Regions from separate parts of the Streptomyces sp. CG4 genome, predicted to be linked through region 1. Evidence: predicted binding sites of a transcription regulator. Region 1 holds the regulator's gene; each other region holds the start of a gene.
What was found. The regulator HrcA, encoded in region 1, represses chaperone genes, less so after heat shock. The targets are predictions, from matches to a motif close to TTNGCACTCNGNNNNNCNGAGTGCNAA.

Region 1 (7,903 bases):
GCGCTGGTGCGGGCCACGCTGGCCGAGGCGCCCGGGGTCTCGGCCCGGCTCGCCGACGACGCCATGGCCGTCGTCAGCGAACTGGTCACCAACGCCGTCGTACACGCCGGTACGGACATGGAGGTCGACTGGCGGCTGGAGGAGGACGGCGCGTTCGTCGTGGAGGTCTGCGACCGGCATCCGTCCCGCGCACCGCGCGACGCCCTCGGCGGCGAGGGGGCGTACGACACCCCCGAGTACGGGCGTGGCCTGCGGCTCGTCACCACCCTCGCCGAGTCCTGGGGCGTCACCTACCGCACCGGCGCCAAGACCGTCTGGGCGCGGCTGCCCCCGGGCGGCGTCGAGGACCCGGTCGCCCCCGCACCGGACGCGGCCCTGGCGGTCGCCGAGGACCTGGCCCCGCAGCCGCACCGCGCCGTGGCCGCCGGGGACTGGCTCGGCCGGGGCGCGCTGTCCTTCCTCGCCGAGGCCTCCGACCTGCTCGCCGGACAACTGGACGAGAACCTGGTGACCGCCCTGACCGGCCAGCTCCTCGTGCCCCGGCTCGCCGACTGGTGCGCGGTGTGGCTGGAGGACGAGGCGAGCGTGCGCGGCCGCGCCTGCGGCGGCCCCGACCGGGTCTGGCACGCCAGCGAGAACCGCATCGAGGAACTGCGCTGCGCCCTGGAGAAGGAGCCGCCCTGCCCGCCCGAGGGGCTGAGCTCCGGCCCCGAGCCGTACCCGTGGCCCGGCCACGCGCTCGGCGCGGAGGGCGCCGACGGCACGGCGCTGGCGTACCGGCTGATCGCGGGCGGCCGGCCACTCGGCACCCTGGTCATCGGCCGGTGCGGGCTCACGTGCTTCCCCGACGAGGTCACCGGGCTGGTCGAGGACCTCAGCCGCCGGGTGGCGCTCGCCATCGGCGCGGCGCGCCAGTACGCCCGCCAGGCCACCATCAGCGCCGTCCTGCAGCGTGGCCTGCTGCCCGGCGCGGTCGCCGAGATCCCCGGCATGAGCAGCGCGCTCGTGTACGAGCCGTGCGACAAGGGCGGCCCCAGCGGCGACTTCTACGACCTGTTCCCGGCCGGCAACGGCCGCTGGTGTTTCGCGGTCGGCGACGTCCAGGGCAAGGGCCCGGAGGCGGCCGTCGTGATCGGCCTCGCCCGCCCCTGGCTGCGCCTCCTCGCCCGCGAGGGCTACCGCGTCGCCGACGTCCTCGACCGCCTCAACCAGCTCCTCCTCGACGACGCCACCGAGGCCGCCGACGCGGCCGCGCGCGCCCTGGTCGCCGCCGGCGGCCGCCCCGTGGCCCCCGGAGACGGCCCGCAGACCCGCTTCCTGTCCCTCCTCTACGGCGAGCTGACCCCGTACGACGGCGGCGTCCGCTGCACCCTCGCCTCCGCCGGCCACCCGCTCCCGCTCGTCCTCAGCCCCGACGGCACGGTGCGCACCGCCGCCCGCCCGCAGACCCTGCTCGGCGTGGTCGAGGACGAGACCTACACCAGCGAGACCCTCGATCTGCGGCCCGGCGACAGCCTGCTGTGCGTCACCGACGGGGTGACCGAGCGCCGCTCCGGCTCCCGCCAGTTCGACGACGCCGACGGGCTCGCCCAGGCCCTGTCCGGCTGCGCGGGCCTGAGCGCCGAGCTGATCGCCGAAAGGATCCGCCGCCTGGTGCACGACTTCGGCGGCGGCCTGCCCGAGGACGACCTCGCGCTGCTGGTGCTGCAAGCGGAGTAGGCGCGCCGGTGCTGGACAATGGAAGGCATGCCTTCCGCACTCCCCGACGGCGAGCCCGTCCCCGCCGACGGCGCGCTGCCCGCGCACGCGCTCGCCGGGGCCGCAGACCGCCCGCTCGGCTTCTACCTGCACGTGCCGTACTGCGCGACCCGCTGCGGCTACTGCGACTTCAACACCTACACCGCGACCGAGCTGCGCGGCACGGGCGGCGTGCTGGCGTCCCGCGACAACTACGCGGACACGCTGACGGACGAGATCCGGCTCGCCCGCAAGGTGCTCGGCGACGACCCACGCCAGGTCCGCACGGTCTTCGTCGGCGGCGGTACGCCGACCCTGCTGGCCGCGGACGATCTCGTACGGATGCTGGGGGCGATCAGGGACGAGTTCGGGCTGGCACCCGACGCGGAGATCACCACGGAGGCGAACCCGGAGTCGGTGGACCCGGCCTACCTGGCCACCCTCCGGGACGGCGGCTTCAACCGGATCTCCTTCGGCATGCAGAGCGCGAAGCGGCACGTGCTGCGCGTGCTCGACCGGACCCACACCCCGGGCCGCCCCGAGGCGTGTGTGGCGGAGGCACGGGCGGCCGGCTTCGAGCACGTCAACCTCGACCTGATCTACGGCACGCCGGGGGAGAGCGACGACGACTGGCGGGCCTCGCTGGACGCGGCGATCGGGGCCGGGCCGGATCACGTGAGCGCGTACGCGCTGATCGTCGAGGAGGGCACGCAGCTCGCCCGCCGGATCCGCCGGGGCGAGGTCCCGATGACGGACGACGACGTCCACGCGGACCGCTATCTGATCGCCGAGGAAACCCTGTCCGCGGCGGGCTTCGACTGGTACGAGGTCTCCAACTGGGCCACCTCTCGGGCGGGCCGCTGTCTGCACAACGAGCTGTACTGGCGCGGCGCCGACTGGTGGGGCGCGGGCCCTGGCGCCCACTCGCACGTGGGCGGGGTCCGCTGGTGGAACGTCAAGCATCCGGGCGCGTACGCGGCGGCCCTCGCCTCTGGCCGTTCACCGGGGGCGGGGCGTGAGCTCCTGTCCGACGAGGACCGGCGGGTGGAGCGGATCCTGCTGGAGCTGCGGCTGCGGGAGGGCGTGCCGCTGTCCCTGCTGAAGGAGGAGGGCCTGGCGGCCGCCCGGCGCGCGCTGGGGGAGGGGCTCCTCCAGGAGCGGCCGTACGAGGAGGGGCGGGCCGCGCTGACGCTGCGGGGGCGGTTGCTGGCGGATGCGGTGGTCAGGGACCTGGTGGATTGATCACTCGGGCGGGTGAATCACAGCCGGACGCCGGTTCGGCCCCTAACCTGGTTCGTAGGCTGCCGCTGACAGTATGCGGCGAATGTAGAGGCCACGGAGATGACCGCTGTGGACGAACGTGGAGTCGCAGAGTTCTTCGAGGGTTTTGAGCCGCCTGACGGGCTCAAAGCGGAGCTTCTGCGGGGGGAAATCGTGATGATGGCCAGCCCTGATCTGGTGCACAACCTGATCGTGCTGCTGACGGAGCGGCAGATTCCGTTGGATCGCTGGTATCCGCTTCAGACCCAGGACGTGGACCTCGTCGACGAGGCGAGTGAGCCGGTTCCGGACCTCGTGGTCGTGGCGCGTGACGTCCTGCCCGATTCGGGGCGTCTGCTGCCGTGCCAACTGATCACGATGGTCGTCGAGGTCGTTTCCAAGAACAGCGTGCACCGCGACTACGCCGTCAAGCGTTCGATCTATGCCGCAGGCAACGTGCCCGCCTATCTCGTCATCGATCCGATCATGGCGCAGTGCGTTCTGTTCACAAAGCCCGAGGGAAAGGGCGAGGACGCCAACTACCGGGCGCAGTACATCGAGAAGTTCGGCCGGCCGCTGATGCTGGATGTCCTGGGTGTCGAGCTGAAAACCAGCGAGTTCGGAACCTTCCCCGACGTCAGGCCCCACCGCTACCCGTAACGAAATCGATCAGCTCCTCCACCCGCCCCAGCAACTCCGGCTCCAGGTCCTTGTAGGACCCCACCCGCTTCAGGATCGCCTGCCACACCGCCCCGGTGTTCTCCGACGGCCAGCCCAGCGCCCGGCACACGCCCGTCTTCCAGTCCTGGCCGTGCGGCACCCTCGGCCACGCCTCGATCCCCAGCGCGGCCGGCTTCACCGCCTCCCAGATGTCGATGTACGGGTGGCCGACCACCAGCGCGTGTGCGCTGGTCACCGACTCCGCGATCCGCCACTCCTTCGTGCCCGGCACCAAGTGGTCCACGAGCACGCCCAGGCGCGCGTCCGGACCCGGCGCGAAGGACGACACGATCGACGGCAGGTCGTCCACGCCCTCCAGGTACTCCACGACCACGCCCTCGATGCGCAGGTCGTCGCCCCAGACCTTCTCCACCAGCTCCGCGTCGTGCCGGCCCTCCACGTAGATGCGGCCGGCGCGGGCCACACGGGCGCGGGCGCCGGGGACGGCGACCGAGCCGGAGGCGGTACGGGTGGGCCGTACCGGAGCGCCGGAGGGCGGTCGTACGAGCGTCACGACGCGCCCCTCCAGCAGGAAGCCGCGTGGCTCCAGCGGGAACACCCGGTGCTTGCCGAAGCGGTCCTCCAGCGTCACCGTGCCGGCCTCGCAGCGGATCACCGCGCCGCAGAAGCCGGTGCCAGGCTCCTCGACCACCAGGCCGGGCTCCGCCGGTACCTCCGGCACCGGCTGCTGCTTCTTCCACGGCGGGGTCAGGTCGGCGGAGTACTGGCGCATTCGAGTGACGATAGGAGAAGCCGTACGGCCGCGCTCACGACACGCCGAAGCGAGTGGCCAGCTCGTCGCGTTGGCGTCGGACGAACGCGGCGTCCACCACCGCTCCGTGACCGGGTACGTACAGCGCGTCCTCGCCGCCCAGGGACAGCAGCCGGTCCAGGGCGTCCGGCCAGCGGGACGGGACCGCGTCCGGGCCGGCCTGGGGCTCGCCGGACTCCTCGACCAGGTCGCCGCAGAAGACCACCTCCGGAGAGCCCGGGATCAGCACCGCGAGATCGTGGGCCGTGTGCCCCGGGCCCACGTTCGCCAGCAGCGCCTGGCGGCCGGCGCCGAGGTCCAGCGTCCACTCGCCGGAGACCGGATGGCCGGGCGGCACCAGCGCGTCCACCGCCTCGTCGGCGTCGGCCACCGCGAGTCCGTTGCGCACGGCGTCCAGGCGCAGCTCCTCGCGCTCGTACGCGAACACCACGTCGACGCCCACCGCCCCGTACGTCTGCGCCCCCGCGAGCGCGGCCGCCCCGAAGACATGGTCGAAATGGGGGTGGGTCAGCGCGAGATGGGTCACACGGCCGTCGGCCAGTGCCTCGGCCTGCGCCCGCAGCCGCGCGCCCTCGGCCAGACTGGAGCCGGCGTCCACCATCAGCGCCGTACCCTGCCCGAGGACCAGCCCGGCCGTGCAGTCCCAGCCCGGCAGCCGGCACCGGCCGACCCCGTCGGCCAGCCGTTCCCAGCCCAGCTCTTCCCAAGTCACCGTCATACCGCGACGCTAGCTCCACGAGCCGCCGTGACCGCACCGACCTTGCCCTGGGTGTACCCGACAGCCGTACACTGGGCCCGGGAACGCTGGCACTCGCATGTGAAGAGTGCCAGGCGGACGGACCGCGAGGCAGAGGGGACGACGTGCTGGAGGTGCGCGCGAATGCTGAGTGAACGCAGGCTTCAGGTGCTGCGCGCCATCGTCCAGGACTATGTCGGCACCGAGGAGCCGGTCGGGTCGAAGGCCCTGACCGAGCGGCACAACCTCGGGGTCTCCCCGGCGACCGTCCGCAACGACATGGCGGCCCTGGAGGACGAGGGGTTCATCGCCCAGCCGCACACCAGTGCCGGGCGCATCCCCACCGACAAGGGCTACCGGCTGTTCGTGGACAAGCTGGCGGGCGTCAAGCCGATGACCGCGCCCGAGCGGCGGGCGATCCAGAACTTCCTGGACGGCTCCGTCGATCTCGACGATGTGGTGGCGCGGACCGTGCGGCTGCTCGCGCAGCTCACGCGGCAGGTCGCCGTCGTGCAGTACCCGTCCCTGACCCGGTCCACCGTCCGGCATGTGGAGCTGCTCTCGCTCGCCCCGGCGCGCGTGATGCTCGTGCTGATCACGGACACCGGCCGGGTCGAGCAGCGGATGGTCGACTGCCCCGCGCCCTTCGGCGAGACCTCCCTCGCCGATCTGCGGGCGCGGCTGAACAGCCGGGTCGCGGGCCGCCGGTTCACCGACGTGCCGCGGCTGGTCGAGGACCTGCCGGACGCCTTCGAGCCGGAGGACCGCGGTACGGTCTCGACGGTGCTCTCCACCCTTCTGGAGACACTCGTCGAGGAGAACGAGGAGCGGCTGATGATCGGCGGAACCGCCAATCTCACCCGCTTCGGACATGACTTTCCCCTCACGATCCGGCCCGTTCTGGAGGCCCTGGAGGAGCATGTCGTGCTCCTCAAGCTCCTGGGCGAGGCGAAGGATCCGGGCGTGATGGTGCGCATCGGGCACGAGAACGCCCACGAGGGACTCAACTCCACCTCCGTGGTGTCGGTCGGTTACGGTTCGGGCGGCGAGGCGGTTGCCAAGCTCGGCGTGGTCGGACCGACCCGCATGGACTACCCGGGAACGATGGGAGCGGTACGCGCAGTGGCACGGTACGTCGGACAGATCCTGGCGGAGTCGTAAGTGGCCACGGACTACTACGCCGTTCTCGGCGTGCGCCGCGACGCGTCGCAGGATGAGATCAAGAAGGCGTTCCGTCGGCTCGCGCGCGAGCTGCACCCGGACGTCAACCCCGACCCGAAGACCCAGGAGCGGTTCAAGGAGATCAACGCCGCTTACGAGGTGCTGTCGGACCCGCAGAAGAAGCAGGTCTACGACCTCGGCGGCGATCCGCTCTCGCAGGCGGGCGGCGCCGGTGCGGGCGGCTTCGGCGCCGGTGGCTTCGGCAACTTCTCCGACATCATGGACGCGTTCTTCGGCACGGCGTCGCAGCGCGGCCCGCGCTCGCGCACCCGGCGCGGCCAGGACGCGATGATCCGGATCGAGGTCGAGCTGGACGAGGCGGCCTTCGGGACGACCAAGGACATCCAGGTCGACACCGCGGTCGTCTGCAACACCTGCAACGGCGAGGGCGCGGCGCCCGGCACGACCGCTCAGACGTGTGACATGTGCCGCGGCCGCGGCGAGGTCTCGCAGGTCACCCGGTCCTTCCTGGGCCAGGTCATGACCTCCCGGCCCTGCCCCCAGTGCCAGGGCTTCGGCACGGTCGTGCCGACCCCGTGCCCCGAGTGCGCGGGCGACGGCCGGGTCCGCTCCCGTCGCACGCTCACCGTGAAGATCCCGGCCGGTGTCGACAACGGCACCCGGATCCAGCTCGCCGGTGAGGGCGAGGTCGGCCCCGGCGGCGGTCCCGCCGGTGACCTGTACGTCGAGATCCACGAGCTGCCGCACCAGACCTTCCAGCGGCGCGGCGACGACCTGCACTGCACGGTGACGATCCCGATGACCGCGGCGGCGCTCGGCACGAAGGTGCCGCTGGAGACGCTCGACGGCATGGAGGAGGTCGACATCCGGCCCGGCACCCAGTCCGGCCAGTCGATCCCGCTGCACAACCGCGGTGTCACGCACCTGCGCGGCGGCGGCCGGGGTGACCTCATCGTGCATGTCGAGGTCACGACGCCGACCAAGCTGGACCCCGAGCAGGAACGCCTGCTGCGCGAGCTGGCCAAGCTGCGCGGCGAGGAGCGGCCGCAGGGCCAGTTCCAGCCGGGTCAGCAGGGGCTGTTCTCGCGCTTGAAGGATGCCTTCAACGGTCGCTGAGCCGTTGCCGGACAGGGGCGTACGGCGGTGCTCCGGCACCCGGTATGCCCCTGTCCTATGCCGTGGGAAGCCCGGATTCGGACTTGTTCAAAGGACGTGACAACATGCGGTCATGTCCTCCGCGCTGACCGATCTCTTCCCCCTCCCGATCGTGCAGGCCCCCATGGCGGGCGGCGTCTCCGTCCCGCAGCTCGCCGCCGCCGTCTCCGAGGCCGGCGGCCTCGGGTTTCTCGCCGCCGGGTACAAGACCGCCGACGGCATGTACCAGGAGATCAAGCAGCTCCGGGGGCTCACGAGCCGCCCCTTCGGCGTCAACGTGTTCATGCCGCAAGCCGAGTACCCCGGTGCAAGCACCGGCTCCACCGGAGCGGCTCACGCCG
Region 2 (7,903 bases), 1.2 Mb from region 1:
GCGTAGGCGGCGAAGTCGTCATGGATCCGGGCACCCGTCCGCATCGTCTTCTCCTTGGGTCACATGTGTTTCGATGTACGCCGCACACGCGGCCCACGGGACCTGTACGCACGGGCGGGGCAGGCGGGTTGCACCGGAAACGAAAGACGCGGAGGCATGACCGAGGACGAGTTCGACGCTTTCTACGCGGCCGCGTTCCCCCGCCTGACCGGGCAGCTCTACGCCTTCACCGGAGACCACGGCGAGGCCCAGGACGTGGTGCAGGAGGCGTTCGTACGCGCCTGGGACCGGCGGAAGTCCTTCCTGGCCGACAGCGCCCCCGAGGCCTGGATCCGCACGGTCGCCGTACGGCTGGCGGTCAGCCGCTGGCGGCGCGCCAGGCGCTGGCTGGAACTGGTACGGCGGCACACCCCGCCCGAGTCGACCCCCGGCCCAGGACCCGAACACACCGCGCTGGTGGCCGCGTTGCGCGCACTGCCACAGGCGCAGCGGCTGGCGATCGTCCTGCACCATCTGTGCGACCTGAGTGTCGAGCAGGTAGCCTCCGAGACCGGCGCGCCCGTGGGCACGGTCAAGGCCCGGCTGTCCCGGGGCCGGGCGGCACTGGCGAAGCAACTGGGCGCGGACGAGGCCGAGGAGCCGGTACGGAAGGAGGGCCGCCGTGTCGGATGACCTCACCGCGCGTGAACTGGCCACCGCACTCCACGAGTTGGCCACGGCGAACGAGACCCAGCCACCCGTCACTGCCGCCGGGATCCGCCGCCGCGCCGTCCGCCGGGGCCGCCGCCGTCGCACGGCCCTCGCCCTCGGCGCGGGTGCCACGGCCCTCGCCCTGGCGGCATTCGCCCTGTCCCTGAAGACGGGTGGCACTCCGGAACACCGTCAGCCCCCGGCCGCCACCGCTCCCCGCCTCCCGTCCCCCTACCCCTCCGCTTCCCCCTCCCCCTCCTCCTCTTTTCCCGCCCCTCCCCCGACTCCGACCCCGACGGGGATCACGATCGCCGGAACGGTGAACCTGGGCAAGCGGACCCTGACGATCGACGGCCGGGTCATGCCCATCACCTCGGGTTTTCCGACCCTCGTCGCCGCCGGCCCGCTGACCGTCGCCGCGAAACTCGACCTCGGCCGGGGCCCCGTCGGTCAACTCGCCGAGGCCTCCTGCAAGGTGGCGGAACCGTACGTGGTCGAACTCCACGACGCCGACCGGAACAGCATCTACCTCGGCTCCCTCGCCTGCGCCGCCCGAACCGGCAGCTGGATCGGGCTCGACCCCAAGGACGCCGTCTGGCTCTACCACAGACTGACCCCGGGCGACACGCTGTCGGCGGTCACGCCGAAGGCCTAGGCGCGGCGCGCTGTTCGCGCCACAACGAGAAGGGCCGCCCTGCCAGACGGCCGGGCGGCCCCATCCCTAGATCTTCAGATCTTCACCGGTACCTCAGCGGGACATGTCACCAGCTGTAGTAGCCGTGGGACATCCATCCGCTGACGCCGCTGTCGACGTCGTAGACCAGGTCCCACTGACCGTCACCGGACACGTCCCGGTGCGCCAGGCGCTCGCCGGTGTAGCAGAGACCGAGCACCGTGCCCGAGGTGCTCGGGTTGGAGCGGATGCGGACACCGTCCGTGGTGCAGTGGCCGTAGACGTCGTCGGCGTAGGCCGGCGTGGCCAGCGTCGCGCCACCGATGGCGGCGGCGACCGCGAGGCCGGTCAGTGCCATGCCGCGCTTCCCCCGTACTGCGAAGGACACAGTTCCTCCTGATTGAGCCATGTGAAACCAAGCCAAATGATCTTGGTCGGGAGGAACATAGCATGTTCATGATCTTGATTCGGGCAGATCCGGCGCCCCGAAGCTCAAGCCACCAGCTCCGAGCGCTCTTTGCATGGAATGGGCGGAGGGTCTCAACCCACCCTCCCACCCCGCGAGTTGACTTGCTGCGCTCGACTTGCCACGCACAGTCACGAGGCTCTAGCGTGCCCGCATAACGAACAGCCCCCGTCAGGTGCTAGCAACACCTGCGGGGGCTTGACCAACGAGACCGGACAGGACCCGATCCCGTGGCTGACGCCAAGCTTAGTGCTGTCTCCCTGCCCGCGCACGCTTCCCCCCCCCACCCGATGGCCAATCCGGGTTACGGCAAGCGCTCGGCATCAGACCAACGCCCCCGCACCAACCACGACTTCGCGCACCTCCCGCCCCGCGAAGCAGCCATCGCCGCGTACGTCGGCCGTCTCCCCGACGGCGCCGACATCTCGGTGAAAACGCTGGCCAAGCAGCTCCCGTACGGCCAGTGCGCACTCCGCACAGCGCTCAACCGCCTTCAGGCGGCAGGGCACTTACGCCGAGGAAGGGAGCGGCTGGAGACGGAAGGCGGCAGCTCGCGCTGGATCACCCGATCGTGGTGGTCCCGTACCGCACGCGACGACGGCTGGTGGGCGGCCTTCACGCGCGGCGACGTACCGGAGGATCCACCCGATCGGTCGGGCCCCACCCGCTCCCGAGCCCACATCCTCCTCGCCGCCCTGGGCCGTACGGCCCCGGTCCTGTCCCTCTCCGCCGCCGACTGCGCCGCCCTCGCCCCGCTGGTGGAGGGGTGGTTCGCGCGCGAGGCCACCGACGAGGTCGTACTCCGCGCCCTGACCGAGGGACTGCCCTCCCCGGTCCACCACCCGGCCGCCCTGGTCCGCCGCCGCCTGATCGACAAACTCCCCCCGGAACCGGTCCGCCGCCCAGCGCGCCGGGTGCTGGAGTGCGCGGAGTGCGGGGTGCCGGGGCGGCCGGAAGCACTGGCGGGGGGTGTGTGCGGCGGCTGCCGGGGCGAACGCGCGCCGACGCACTCCAACGCGCCCCTGCCCGCTTCGGCGGTCCAAGTCCACGCATCCGAGATCCGCGCTGCGATGTCCCTACGACGACGTGAAAGGACACCCGCATGACCGCTCCTACGGTCCGACGACACCGCCCTGGGGCACGATGGGAGGAAGGAGGCGACGCCATGACCCCTGACACCGCTGAGCGCCCGCAGATGTCCGTCGAGGACTTCGAGGAACTCGTCCGCAGGGCTCCCAGGGAGCTGCAGAACCGGCTGGAATTCCTCGGCGGCCGCCTGTGCGTAAGGCACGGGCCGCTTGACGTTGAGGAGTTCGAGGAACTGGCTGAAGTCGCTCCAGAAACCGTGCGGCTGGAATACGTCAACGGAAGGGTAGTAGTCAAGGCAATGCCGGACGGCAACCACAACGAGATCTTCGTCTGGCTCCAGGAGCAGTGCATGCAGCATCGCCCTGACCTACGTCTCTACCCCGAGTCCGGTGTCAAGGCCGAGGCCTACCGCAACGGTCGCGCCCGCACAGATGGCGCCCTCGCGCCGAAGGGCCACTTCAAGGGGCGCGGGGATTGGTCTGCAACTGACGGCATCCTGATGGCCGTGGAGATCACCTCCCACGACCGCGACACCGACCAACGCGACCGCATCGACAAGCCGATCGGGTACGCGACGGCAGAGATCCCCGTCTACCTCCTCATCGACCGTGACAACAACACCCTCACCGTCTTCAGCGAGCCCAAGGACGGCCGCTACCAGCAGTCCCCGTCCTACCCCTGGGGCGCCACCGTCGAACTCCCACCGCCGGTGAGCATCACCCTGGACACCGAGGAACTCAAGGACTACGCCGACTGACCTCGGCAAACGCCCGAGGGCGGTACCCCCGGCCAGAAGCTGGGGGTACCGCCCTCGGTCCGTAGGACAGGCGATCAACCGTCAGGTCGATCAGAAGTCCATGTCACCGCCCGGCATGCCGCCCGGAGCGGCCGCGGCGGCCTTCTCCGGCTTGTCGGCGATGACGGCCTCGGTGGTGAGGAACAGCGCGGCGATGGAGGCGGCGTTCTGCAGGGCGGAACGGGTCACCTTCGCCGGGTCGATGATGCCCTCGGCGATCATGTCGACGTATTCGCCCGTGGCGGCGTTCAGACCGTGGCCGACGGCCAGGTTGCGCACCTTCTCCACAACGACGCCGCCCTCAAGACCACCGTTGACGGCGATCTGCTTCAGCGGGGCCTCCAGGGCGAGCTTCACGGCGTTGGCGCCGGTCGCCTCGTCGCCCTCCAGGTCCAGCTTCTCGAAGACCGAGGAGGCCTGCAGCAGGGCCACGCCACCACCGGCGACGATGCCCTCCTCGACGGCGGCCTTCGCGTTGCGGACGGCGTCCTCGATGCGGTGCTTGCGCTCCTTGAGCTCCACCTCGGTGGCGGCACCGGCCTTGATGACCGCGACACCGCCGGCGAGCTTCGCCAGGCGCTCCTGCAGCTTCTCGCGGTCGTAGTCCGAGTCGCTGTTCTCGATCTCGGCGCGGATCTGGTTGACCCGGCCGCCCACCTGCTCCGAGGAGCCGGCGCCGTCGACGATGGTGGTCTCGTCCTTGGTGATGACGACCTTGCGGGCGCGGCCCAGGAGGTCCAGGGTCGCGTTCTCCAGCTTGAGGCCGACCTCCTCGGAGATGACCTCGCCGCCCGTGAGGATGGCGATGTCGCCGAGCATGGCCTTGCGGCGGTCGCCGAAGCCCGGGGCCTTGACGGCGACGGACTTGAAGGTGCCGCGGATCTTGTTGACGACCAGGGTCGACAGGGCCTCGCCCTCGACGTCCTCGGCGATGATCAGCAGCGGCTTGCCCGACTGCATGACCTTCTCCAGGAGCGGGAGCAGGTCCTTGACCGAGGAGATCTTGGAGTTGGCGATGAGGATGTACGGGTCCTCCAGCGCCGCCTCCATGCGCTCCATGTCGGTCGCGAAGTAGGCGGAGATGTAGCCCTTGTCGAAGCGCATGCCCTCGGTGAGCTCAAGCTCCAGGCCGAAGGTGTTGCTCTCCTCGACGGTGATGACGCCTTCCTTGCCGACCTTGTCCATGGCCTCGGCGATCAGCTCGCCGATCTGGGTGTCGGCGGCGGAGATGGACGCGGTGGAGGCGATCTGCTCCTTGGTCTCGACGTCCTTCGCCTGCTCCAGGAGGGCGGCGGAGACGGCCTCGACGGCCTTCTCGATACCGCGCTTCAGCGCCATCGGGTTGGCGCCGGCGGCGACGTTGCGGAGGCCCTCCTTGACCAGGGCCTGGGCCAGGACGGTCGCGGTCGTCGTGCCGTCACCGGCGACGTCGTCCGTCTTCTTCGCGACTTCCTTGACCAGCTCGGCGCCGATCTTCTCGTACGGGTCCTCGAGCTCGATCTCCTTGGCGATGGAGACACCATCGTTGGTGATCGTGGGGGCGCCCCACTTCTTCTCGAGGACGACGTTGCGACCCTTGGGGCCGAGCGTCACCTTCACGGCGTCCGCGAGCTGGTTCATGCCGCGCTCGAGGCCGCGCCGCGCCTCCTCGTCGAACGCGATGATCTTGGCCATGTGAAGTGGTCCCTCCAGGACTGGGGGTGATTCCTTCGGACCGCGCCCGCGCCCGCGACGGACGGCTCGCCGGCCTGTGGTTCCCTGCCCCACGTGGCCTGCGGGCCTCACCGACCCGGTCCTTCTTTGTCACTCTCACCTTCAGAGTGCTAACGCCAATGATTAGCACTCGGCACCCCCGAGTGCAAGCGCCCAGCGCCTGCCGGGGACCTCGCTCAGCCGCGCGCGAACAGGGGGCGCCGGGCATGCCGAAGGGCCCGCACCCCAGGAGGTACGGACCCTTCGAAGTCGAACAGAAGAACGTCGCTGTCAGCCGACGCGTGCTTCAGCTGGTCGCCAGCTTGACCATGTCCGCCTGCGGACCCTTCTGGCCCTGCGAGATCTCGAAGTCGACCCGCTGCCCCTCTTCCAGGGTGCGGTAACCGTCCATCTGGATCGCACTGTAGTGGACGAAAACATCCGCACCACCGTCGACCGCGATGAAGCCGTACCCCTTCTCCGCGTTGAACCACTTGACGGTGCCCTGAGCCATGCCTAACTCCCCTATTACTGGCCCTTGCACAGATCCACACTTCGCGGACCCGGGTCAGACCTCACCCCCCAAATCGGTCGGGGGCGTGCGCCGGAACGCGTCGACCGCGGCTGAATGTATCTGCCCAACTGCCGTCTGCAACAGGTCAATCGGACGAGAATTCTGGACGGGAACGGTCCGGAATGTGGTGAGAATTCGCCCGACTTCGGGGCAAGTCGGGCCACGCAAACATCACAAATGCCGCATAAAACCCGCATACTTTGGCTACTTCTTGTCGGGCTTGCGGCATGAATCCGGGGCTCGCGACCCGAAGGCGGCGACCGGGTTCCCCAACTGTACCGCGCTCAATCACGCAGAATTGCCCCCTCCGCTTCTCTCACGGAGGAGGCAATTCGATGAACAATGAGTAACTCTAGTTACCCAAGGTAACGATCAGCCGCCGGCCACCGCCGGAATGATCGAGACACCCGCGCCGTCGGGCGTCGCGGTTTGAAGGCCCTGCTCGAAGCGCACGTCGTCGTCGTTGACGTAGACGTTGACGAACCGGCGCAGCTTGCCCTGGTCGTCCAGGACGCGCGCGGCGATCCCGGTGTGGTTCTTCTCCAGGTCCTCGATGACCTCGGCGAGGGTCGCGCCCTCGGCGGCGACCTCGGCCTGGCCGCCGGTGTAGGTGCGCAGGATGGTGGGGATGCGAACGGTCACGCTCATGCGAGGCCAGCCTCTCGGAAGGAGTCCAGGGTCGGGCGAATGGTGGCGGTGAGGCCGGTACCGGCCACCGCGTCGAGGGTCTTCAGGCCGTCGCCGGTGTTGAGGACGACCGTGGTCTTCGTCGGGTCCAGGACGCCGTTCTTGATCAGCTTGCGCGTCACGCCGACGGTCACTCCGCCCGCGGTCTCGGCGAAAATGCCCTCCGTGCGGGCCAGCAGCTTGATGGCGTCGACGACTTCCTCGTCCGTCACGTCCTCCACCGCACCGCCGGTGCGGCGCGCGATGTCCAGGACGTAGGGGCCGTCGGCCGGGTTGCCGATGGCGAGGGACTTGGCGATGGTGTTCGGCTTCTGGGGCCGTACGACGTCGTGGCCGGCCTTGAAGGCCGTCGACACCGGCGAGCAGCCCTCGGCCTGCGCACCGAAGATCTTGTACGGCCTGTCCTCGACCAGACCCAGCTCGATCAGCTCCTTCAGACCCTTGTCGATCTTCGTGAGCTGGGAGCCGGAGGCGATCGGGATCACGATCTGGTCGGGCAGCCGCCAGCCGAGCTGCTCGCAGATCTCGTACGCGAGGGTCTTGGAGCCCTCCGCGTAGTACGGCCGCAGGTTGACGTTGACGAAGCCCCAGCCCTCGCCGGCCGAGTCGCCGATCAGCTCCGAGCAGAAGCGGTTCACATCGTCGTAGTTGCCCTCGATGCCGACCAGTTCGCCGCCGTAGACCGCGGCCATGACGACCTTGCCCTGCTCCAGGTCGTGCGGGATGAACACGCAGGAGCGGAAGCCGGCGCGGGCCGCGGCGGCGCCGACGGCACCGGCCAGGTTGCCCGTCGAGGAGCAGGAGAGCGTGGTGAAGCCGAAGGCGCGGGCGGCCTCCAGGGCCTGGGCGACGACGCGGTCCTTGAAGGAGTGCGTCGGGTTGCCGGAGTCGTCCTTCACGTACAGGCCGCCGGTGACGCCCAGCTCGTGGGCGAGGTTGTCGGCCTTGACGAGCTTGGTCCAGCCCGGGTTCAGGTTCGGCTTGTCGGCCACGTCCGCGGGGACGGGCAGCAGCGGGGCGTAGCGCCAGATGTTCGCCGGGCCGGCCTCGATACGGCGGCGCAGCTCTTCGGTGTCGTAGCCGGAGAAGTCGTAGGCGGTCTCCAGCGGGCCGAAACACTCCTCGCAGGCGAACACCGGGCCGAGCGGGACGCGGTGCCCGCACTCGCGACAGCTCAGGGCCGCTGCGGGACCGAGGTCGACGGTGGAATTGCTTGCAACTGTCTGCACAGCCATG
Region 3 (7,903 bases), 2.6 Mb from region 1:
ATGGGCCTGGTGAAGGTCGCCCCGCGCGGGCTGATGGGCGGGATCTCCTCGCGCACCGGACGCAAGTACGGGCCGCAGTAGCGAACGGGTGGCGCTGCCGTCCCGGTGCGAAGATGGGGGTGGACATCCGGGTCAGGGGGGCCGGGAGGCGGCGTCATGACCTTCGTGCAGCTCATCGAGTGCAGGACGAGCCGGCTGGACGAGATGAACCGGCTCATGGACGACTGGGTCGCACAGACCAAGGGGAAGCGGACGGCGACGCACGCGCTGGTCGGCAAGGACCGCTCGGACGCGTCGCACATCGTCGAAGTGGTGGAGTTCCCGTCCTACGAGGAGGCGATGCGGAACTCGCACCTCCCGGAGACCGACAAGATCTTCCAGGGATTGGTCGCCCTGTGCGACGAGACACCGACGTTCACCGATCTGGACGTCGTACGCGACGAGCGGCTGGCCGAGGACACCGTACGGCGGTTCTTCGCGGTGCTTCAGGCGCCGGGTGAACTGCCGCCGCTCAACGATCTGCTGGACGAGGACATCCACAGCCACGACCCGGTGAATCCGAGCGACACCATCGGGCTGGACAACACCCTGAGCGAGTACCGGATGTGGCGCGGCGGCTTCGACTTCACGTTCACGGTCGAGGACGTGTTCGCGCTGGGCGACCGGGCCTGCGCGCGGTGGACCTGGAACGCCACGCACAAGGGTGACTTCCTGGGGATCCCGGCCACCGGCCGGCTGGTCACCATGACCGGGATGACGCTGTTCCGGTTCCGCGGCGACGGCAAGATCGCCGAGACCTGGTGGCAGCACGACCAGCTCGGGCTGATGCAACAGCTGGGCGCACTGGACGAGTTGGAGCACTAGGGCTGGACGGACAGGGCGAAGGCCCGGCACCCCGCAAGGGGCGCCGGGCCTTCGCTCAGGAGCGCTTGGCTCAGTGGGCGTGGCCGTGGCCGTGGCCCGCGGCGGCCGGCTCTTCCTCTTCCTTCTTCTCGACGACCAGGGTCTCGGTCGTGAGCAGCAGGGAGGCGATGGAGGCGGCGTTCTCCAAGGCGGAGCGGGTCACCTTGACCGGGTCGATGACGCCGGCCTTGACCAGGTCGCCGTACTCGCCGGTGGCGGCGTTGTAGCCCTGGCCGCTGTCCAGGTCCTTGACCTTGGAGACGATGACGTAGCCCTCCTGGCCGGCGTTCTCGCCGATCCAGCGCAGCGGCTCGACGACCGCGTTGCGGACCACGGAGACACCGGTGGCCTCGTCGCCGGTCTTGTCGAGGTTGCCCTCAAGGACCTTGGAGGCGTGGACCAGCGCGGAGCCACCACCGGAGACGATGCCCTCCTCGACCGCGGCGCGGGTCGCGGAGATGGCGTCCTCCAGACGGTGCTTCTTCTCCTTCAGCTCCACCTCGGTGGCGGCGCCGACCTTGATCACGCACACGCCGCCGGCCAGCTTCGCGAGGCGCTCCTGGAGCTTCTCGCGGTCCCAGTCGGAGTCGGTGTTCTCGATCTCGGCCTTGATCTGCGCAACGCGGCCGTGGACGTCCTCGGACTTGCCGGCGCCGTCGACGATCGTGGTGTCGTCCTTGGTGACGGTCACGCGGCGGGCGGAGCCCAGCACGTCCAGACCGGCCTGGTCGAGCTTGAGGCCGACCTCCTCGGAGATGACCGTGGCGCCGGTGAGGACCGCCATGTCCTGCAGCATAGCCTTGCGGCGGTCGCCGAAGCCGGGGGCCTTCACCGCGACGGCGTTGAAGGTGCCGCGGATCTTGTTGACGACCAGGGTCGACAGGGCCTCGCCCTCGACGTCCTCGGCGATGATCAGCAGCGGCTTGGAGGCGCCGGCCTGGATGACCTTCTCCAGCAGCGGCAGCATGTCCTGGATGGAGCTGATCTTGCCCTGGTTGATGAGGATGTACGGGTCGTCGAGGACGGCCTCCATGCGCTCCTGGTCCGTCACGAAGTACGGCGACAGGTAGCCCTTGTCGAAGGCCATGCCCTCGGTGAAGTCCAGCTCCAGACCGAAGGTGTTGGACTCCTCGACGGTGATGACACCGTCCTTGCCGACCTTGTCCATCGCCTCGGCGATCAGCTCGCCGACCTGCTGGTCCTGGGCGGACAGCGCGGCGACGGCGGCGATGTCGGACTTCTCGTCGATCGGGCGGGCCGTGGCCAGCAGCTCGTCGGAGACAGCCTTGACGGCGGCGTCGATGCCCTTCTTCAGGGCGGCCGGGGAAGCGCCGGCGGCGACGTTCTTCAGGCCCTCGCGCACCAGCGCCTGGGCGAGCACGGTGGCGGTGGTGGTGCCGTCACCCGCGATGTCGTTGGTCTTGGTCGCCACCTCCTTCACCAGCTGCGCGCCGAGGTTCTCGTACGGGTCCTCGATCTCGACCTCACGGGCGATCGTGACACCGTCGTTGGTGATGGTGGGGGCACCGAACTTCTTGTCGATGACGACGTTGCGGCCCTTGGGGCCGATCGTCACCTTCACCGTGTCGGCCAGCTTGTTGACGCCGCGCTCGAGGGCGCGACGGGCGTCCTCGTCGAACTTCAGGATCTTCGCCATGACAGCGGGAGCCCTCTCGGAAAGCTAATGGGTGGAAAGACAACTGCGCCCCGGACGCCCGGCTTCGTTATCGGTCGCGGGGGCCAGGGGCGCAGCTCAGGAGCAAAGGTTTGCTCGAGGTGATTACTTCTCGATGATCGCGAGCACGTCGCGAGCCGAGAGGACGAGGTACTCCTCGCCGTTGTACTTCACCTCGGTGCCGCCGTACTTGCTGTACAGGACGACGTCGCCGACCTTGACGTCGAGCGGCAGGCGCTCGCCGTTCTCGAAGCGGCCCGGGCCCACGGCGAGGACGGCGCCCTCCTGGGGCTTCTCCTTCGCGGTGTCCGGGATGACCAGGCCAGAGGCGGTGGTCTGCTCGGCGTCGAGCGGCTGGACCACGATGCGGTCCTCAAGCGGCTTGATGGCAACCTTGGAGCTGGTGGTCGTCACGATCCGACCTCCCCCTTCGGAGATCTCACGGGGTTTGACTGTCTGAGGTGGCGACCAGGTCGATCCGTCGTCGCGGGTGCCGGACCTGCCCGTCGCGTTTTGGCACTCTCACCTGCGGAGTGCCAGAGCCGAGACTATGGCGGGAGTTAGCACTCGGTCAAGCGGAGTGCCAATCCCTGCGGCGCGTCGGCCGAAGATTGTCGGCGCGCGGTCCCTTTTGGCGCACGGTGCCGCCCCGCCGTCGCCGGGGGCTGCCGCCGCCACACCCCCGCTTCGGCCTGAACGGCCTCGCCCCCAGCACCGGGCAGGCCGGTTCTTGCGGGCCTGCCCCGGAAAGCGCCCTACAGATAGTCCTCAAGCCTGCCGACCGTCAGCCCCCGCCGCTGCACCCTCCGCAGGACCCGGGTCGTGCGCTCGCGCGACGACACCCCCGTCGTCTCGTCCGGGCCGACCAGGATGATGTCGCCGGGGCGCAGGTGGTGTGTGCCGTGGGTGTAGACGAGGTCCGTCGGGGTCATCGCGGCGCGCCACAGGACGATCGCGGAGATGCCGCAGTCGGCCGCCGCGCGCAGCGTGGTGGTGTCGTACGAGGCGTACGGCGGGCGGAAGAGACGGGCGCGTACGCCGAGGCGGGATCTGAGCCTGCTCTGCTGGCCGCAGATCTCGGCGCGCTGTCCGGCGTACGGCAGTCCGGCCAGCGTGCGGTGGTCGAGGGTGTGGTTCTGGATGCCGGCGCCCAGCTTGCGCAGGCGGGCGAAGTGGCCGTAACCGGGGCCGGCGGCGCTGTCGGTGAGGAACATGCTGACCGGCAGCCGGAGTTCGCGGACCATGTCGACGAACCGGGGGTCCTGCTCGGCGCCGTCGTCGTAGGTGAGGAAGACGACCCGGTCGCGGGTGGGGACGTGGTCGACGACGCGGGGCAGGGCGCGGCCGCCGGTCTGCGGGGCGAGGGCCAGGGCGCGGGCGGCGGGGCGCGGCGGGCGGGCGAGGGGCTCGGCCAGGCCCCAGCGTCGGAAGCTCTGGTCGGGGGTGGGGCCGTGCGGGCGTACGCCCTCGGCGGCCTTCTTGCCGAGGCGTTCGATGGGGTCGACGGACTGGGCGCAGCCGCCGAGGAGGAGGGCCGAGGCGAGGAGTGCGGCCAGGCGGCGGCACGGGCGGCGCCCGCAGCCGGTCCGCGTGCGCGCCGCCCGCGGGCGCCTCCCCGGCCTCACAGGTAGTCCTCCAGGCGGGCCACGGCGTAGCCCTCGCGCGTGACCTTGTTCAGGAAGCGGCGCATGTCGTCGATCATCGTGCCGTTCCAGTCGGAGCGGCCGCGGAAGTGGGTGAGGACGATGTCGCCGCGGCGCATCTTCTGGTCGTCCTCGCGGTACTCCCAGTGGTCGACGAAGACCTCCTCGTTCCAGATCGGCGCGTACTTGATGCCGCAGGACTTGGCGGCGCGCAGGGTGTCCTGGTTGTAGTTGCCGTAGGGCGGGCGGAAGACCGTCGGGCGCTTGCCGAACTGCTTCTCCATGATGTCCTGCATGTCGCAGATCTCGGTCTTCTGGTCCTCGTAGGACAGCGCCGGCAGGTAGGGGTGGTGCAGCGTGTGGTTGTTGAGGGTGTGGCCGTAGGACTGCATCGTGCGGAAGTACCCGTAGTCGTCCTCGACCAGGTAGTTGCTGAGGAACGCGGTGTACGGGATCTTCAGGTCCTGCATCATCCGCAGGAACCTGGGGTCCTTGTTCGAGCCGTCGTCGATGGTGAGGAAGACGATCTTCTGCTGGGTGGGGATCGTGGTGAAGACCGGGGGCAGATTCCAGTCCTCCTGGTGGTCCACCTCGAAGCCGGACCGGGCGGTGATCCGCGGCTTCTTCGCGGGCGGCGGCGGGGGCGCCAGCGGCGCGCGGTCCAGCCCCCAGCGCTTGGCGGCGGCGACCAGCTGGGCGTGTGCGGCAGTCCGCCGGGCCTCGGGGCTCAGGGCCTGCCCGGGGCCGCCATGGCCGGGCGCGGGGCGGGATGCAGCGGGGCCGCCCTGGCTGGGACCGCCCTGGCCGGAGCCGCCCTGGCTGGGCGCGGGGTGGGATACGGCGCCGCCGGCGCAGCCGGAGAGGAGGGCGGCGGAGGCAAGCGCGACGGCTCCGCAGCTCCGGACCAGACGACCGAAAAATGACCTTCTTGTAGCGTTTTCATCGTCTTGTACGACTGCTCGCATGGTGCCGGATCCTCCCAGCCCGGACTCCGGCGGCCGGGCCGACACCGCCGCCGGAAGGCGACGATCCACCGACTGGCCCACAATGACCCGGTGAACGACCTCGCTCTGCTCCTCACCCCCGAAGGCCGCGCCCTCCTCGACGAGGTCCGCGACACCGCCCCGGCGGACGAACTCGCCGTCGCCACCCGGCTGCGCCGCGACCACCCCGCCGAGCTGGTGTCGGCCGCGCTCGGCCAGGCCCGGCTGCGGCAGCGGGCGGCGGCGAAGTTCACCGCGGCGGACGCGGGGCGGATGTTCTTCACGCCGAACGGGGTCGAGCAGTCGACGCGGACCACGGTGGCGAGCTACCGAGCGGAGCGGTTCAAGGGCCTGGGTGTGACCTCCGTGGCCGACCTGTGCTGCGGGATCGGCGGGGACGCGATCGCGCTCGCCCGCGCGGGCATCCGGGTGCTCGCCGTGGACCGGGACCCGCTGACGGCGGCCGTGGCGCGGGCGAACGCAGAGGAACTGGGGCTGGGCGAGCTGATCGAGGTGCGGGAGGCGGACGTCACGGAGGTGGACACCGGCGGCTACGACGCCGTGTTCGTCGACCCCGCCCGGCGCGGCGGACGCGGCAGGATCTTCGACCCCGAGGCCTACTCCCCGCCCCTGTCCTGGGCCGTCGAGGCCGCCCGCGCAGCACCGCACGCGGCGCTGAAGGTGGCGCCCGGCATTCCGCACGAGGCCGTGCCCGCCGATGCCGAGGCCGAGTGGATCTCGGACGGCGGGGACGTGAAGGAGGCGGTGGTGTGGTTCGGGACCGGGGCGCCGGGCGCCGTACGCGCCACGCTGCTGCCCGGCCCGCGCACGCTCCTCGGCAAGCGGCTGCCCGATCCCCCGGTCCGGCCCGTCGGGCGGTATCTGTACGAGCCCGACGGCGCCGTCATCCGCGCCCATCTGGTCGCCGAGGTCGCCGAGGAGGTCGACGGCGGCCTCGTCGACGCGACCATCGCCTACGTCACCGCCGACGCGCTACGGCCCACCCGGTACGCCTCCGCCTACGAGATCACCGACCAACTCCCCTTCAACGTCAAGAAGTTGAAGGCCCTGCTGCGGGAGCGCGAAGTCGGCACGCTGACCGTGAAGAAGCGCGGGTCGGCCGTCGAGCCGGAGGAACTGCGCAAGAAGGTCAAACCGCAGGGGCCGAACGCGGCGACCGTGTTCCTCACCCGGGTCGCGGGGGCACCCACGATGCTCGTGGGACGTCCCGCCTAGGTCCTGTCGTCAAACTCCCGTCGTTCGCCCGTAGGGCGGGCCCGGCGGCGGCGATGGGGGTCCCCCCGCGCGAGCGAAGCCGAGCGTGGGGGAGCGTGCGATCGCAAGGCGCCGGGCAGGCGGGAGTTTGACGACAGGGCCTAGGTCCTAGGACGGCAGTTCAGCGGCCCGGCGCCGCAGCAGTGCGCGCTCCTTCTCGTTGCGGGCCAGGCCGGCCGCCCGCTCGAACTCCGCCCGCGCCTGAGCCGTACGCCCGAGCCGGGCCAGCAGGTCGGCACGGACGCTGGGCAGCAGGTGGTAGTCGCGCAGGGCCGGCTCGGCGGCCAGGGCGTCCACCAGCTTCAGGGCCTCGGCCGGGCCGTCGGCCATCGACACGGCGACCGCGCGGTTCAGCTCGACCACCGGCGACGGGGCACGGACGGCCAGCAGGCCGTACAGGGTGGCGATGGCGCGCCAGTCGGTGTCCTCGTAGGCGTGGGCGTGCGCGTGGCAGGCGGCGATGGCCGCCTGGAGGGCGTACGGGCCCGGGGCCCCGGTCGCCGTGGCGTCGGCGCGGTCGAGGGCGCGGATGCCGCGGGCGATCAGCATGCGGTTCCAGCGGCGGCGGTTCTGGTCCTTGAGGAGGACGGGCTCGCCGTCGGGCCCGGTGCGGGCAGCCGTGCGGGACGACTGGAACTCCAGCAGCGCGGTCAGGCCGTGCACCTCCGCCTCCTTGGGCATCAGCGCGGACAGGACGCGGGCCAGGCGCAGCGCGTCCTCGCACAGGCCGGGGCGCAGCAGATCGTCGCCGGCGGTCGCCGCGTACCCCTCGTTGAAGATCAGGTAGATGACGTCCAGGACGGAGCCCACACGGCTCTCGCGGTCGGGGCCGCAGGGCACCTCGAAGGCGATGTTCTGCTTCGCCAGGGTGCGTTTGGCGCGGACGATGCGCTGGGCGATCGTCGGCTCCGGGACGAGGTAGGCGCGGGCGATCTCGGCCGTGGACAGACCGCCGAGCAGACGCAGGGTGAGCGCGGTGCGGGCCTCGGCGGACAGCACCGGGTGGCAGGTGGTGAAGACGAGCCGCAGCAGGTCGTCGTCGATGTCGTCCGGGTCGGCGGGCGCGTCGTACGACGGCGGGGCCGTCTCCAGGTCCCGGCCGAGCTCGGCGAGCTTGCGGGCGTAGGTCTCGCGGCGGCGGATCAGATCGACGGCGCGGTGCCGGGCGGTGGCCATGAGCCAGGCGCCGGGGTTGTCGGGCACACCGTCGCGGGGCCACCGCTCCAGGGCGGCGACCAGCGCGTCCTGGGCCAGCTCCTCGGCGATGCCGACGTCCCGGACGATCCGGGCGACACCGGCGACGACGCGGGGCGACTCCAGGCGGAAGACGGTCTCCAGGGCGAGAGCCGCGGGGGCCGCGGGGGCCGCGGGGGCCTGCGGTGCGGCGGAGCGCGGCGCGGTGGGCTGTGGTTCCACAGCCCACC

Region 2: a site for HrcA is predicted at 5,551-5,577, ahead of groL (chaperonin GroEL). Genes of this name have one in related genera too.
Region 3: a site for HrcA is predicted at 3,139-3,165, ahead of groES (co-chaperone GroES). Genes of this name have one in related genera too.

What each region holds. Positions count from the first base shown of each region.
Region 1 is NZ_CP163525.1:6,479,088-6,486,990, forward strand. It holds gene AB5L52_RS29580 (SpoIIE family protein phosphatase) at 1-1,719, shown strand, start outside; gene hemW (radical SAM family heme chaperone HemW) at 1,747-2,979, shown strand; gene AB5L52_RS29590 (Uma2 family endonuclease) at 3,079-3,657, shown strand; gene AB5L52_RS29595 (DUF3097 domain-containing protein) at 3,635-4,450, opposite strand; gene AB5L52_RS29600 (MBL fold metallo-hydrolase) at 4,485-5,207, opposite strand; gene hrcA (heat-inducible transcriptional repressor HrcA) at 5,370-6,386, shown strand; gene dnaJ (molecular chaperone DnaJ) at 6,387-7,523, shown strand; gene AB5L52_RS29615 (nitronate monooxygenase) at 7,636-7,903, shown strand, end outside.
Region 2 is NZ_CP163525.1:5,327,893-5,335,795, reverse strand. It holds gene AB5L52_RS24315 (sigma factor-like helix-turn-helix DNA-binding protein) at 1-44, opposite strand, end outside; gene AB5L52_RS24310 (SigE family RNA polymerase sigma factor) at 157-672, shown strand; gene AB5L52_RS24305 (hypothetical protein) at 662-1,345, shown strand; gene AB5L52_RS24300 (SH3 domain-containing protein) at 1,452-1,751, opposite strand; gene AB5L52_RS24295 (hypothetical protein) at 2,120-2,935, shown strand; gene AB5L52_RS24290 (Uma2 family endonuclease) at 2,995-3,675, shown strand; gene groL (chaperonin GroEL) at 3,766-5,388, opposite strand; gene AB5L52_RS24280 (cold-shock protein) at 5,714-5,920, opposite strand; gene AB5L52_RS24275 (MoaD/ThiS family protein) at 6,353-6,628, opposite strand; gene thrC (threonine synthase) at 6,625-7,902, opposite strand.
Region 3 is NZ_CP163525.1:3,921,642-3,929,544, forward strand. It holds gene AB5L52_RS17670 (SDR family oxidoreductase) at 1-81, shown strand, start outside; gene AB5L52_RS17675 (ester cyclase) at 157-864, shown strand; gene groL (chaperonin GroEL) at 935-2,560, opposite strand; gene groES (co-chaperone GroES) at 2,684-2,992, opposite strand; gene AB5L52_RS17690 (polysaccharide deacetylase family protein) at 3,334-4,134, opposite strand; gene AB5L52_RS17695 (polysaccharide deacetylase family protein) at 4,200-5,186, opposite strand; gene AB5L52_RS17700 (methyltransferase domain-containing protein) at 5,277-6,440, shown strand; gene AB5L52_RS17705 (RNA polymerase sigma factor) at 6,588-7,817, opposite strand.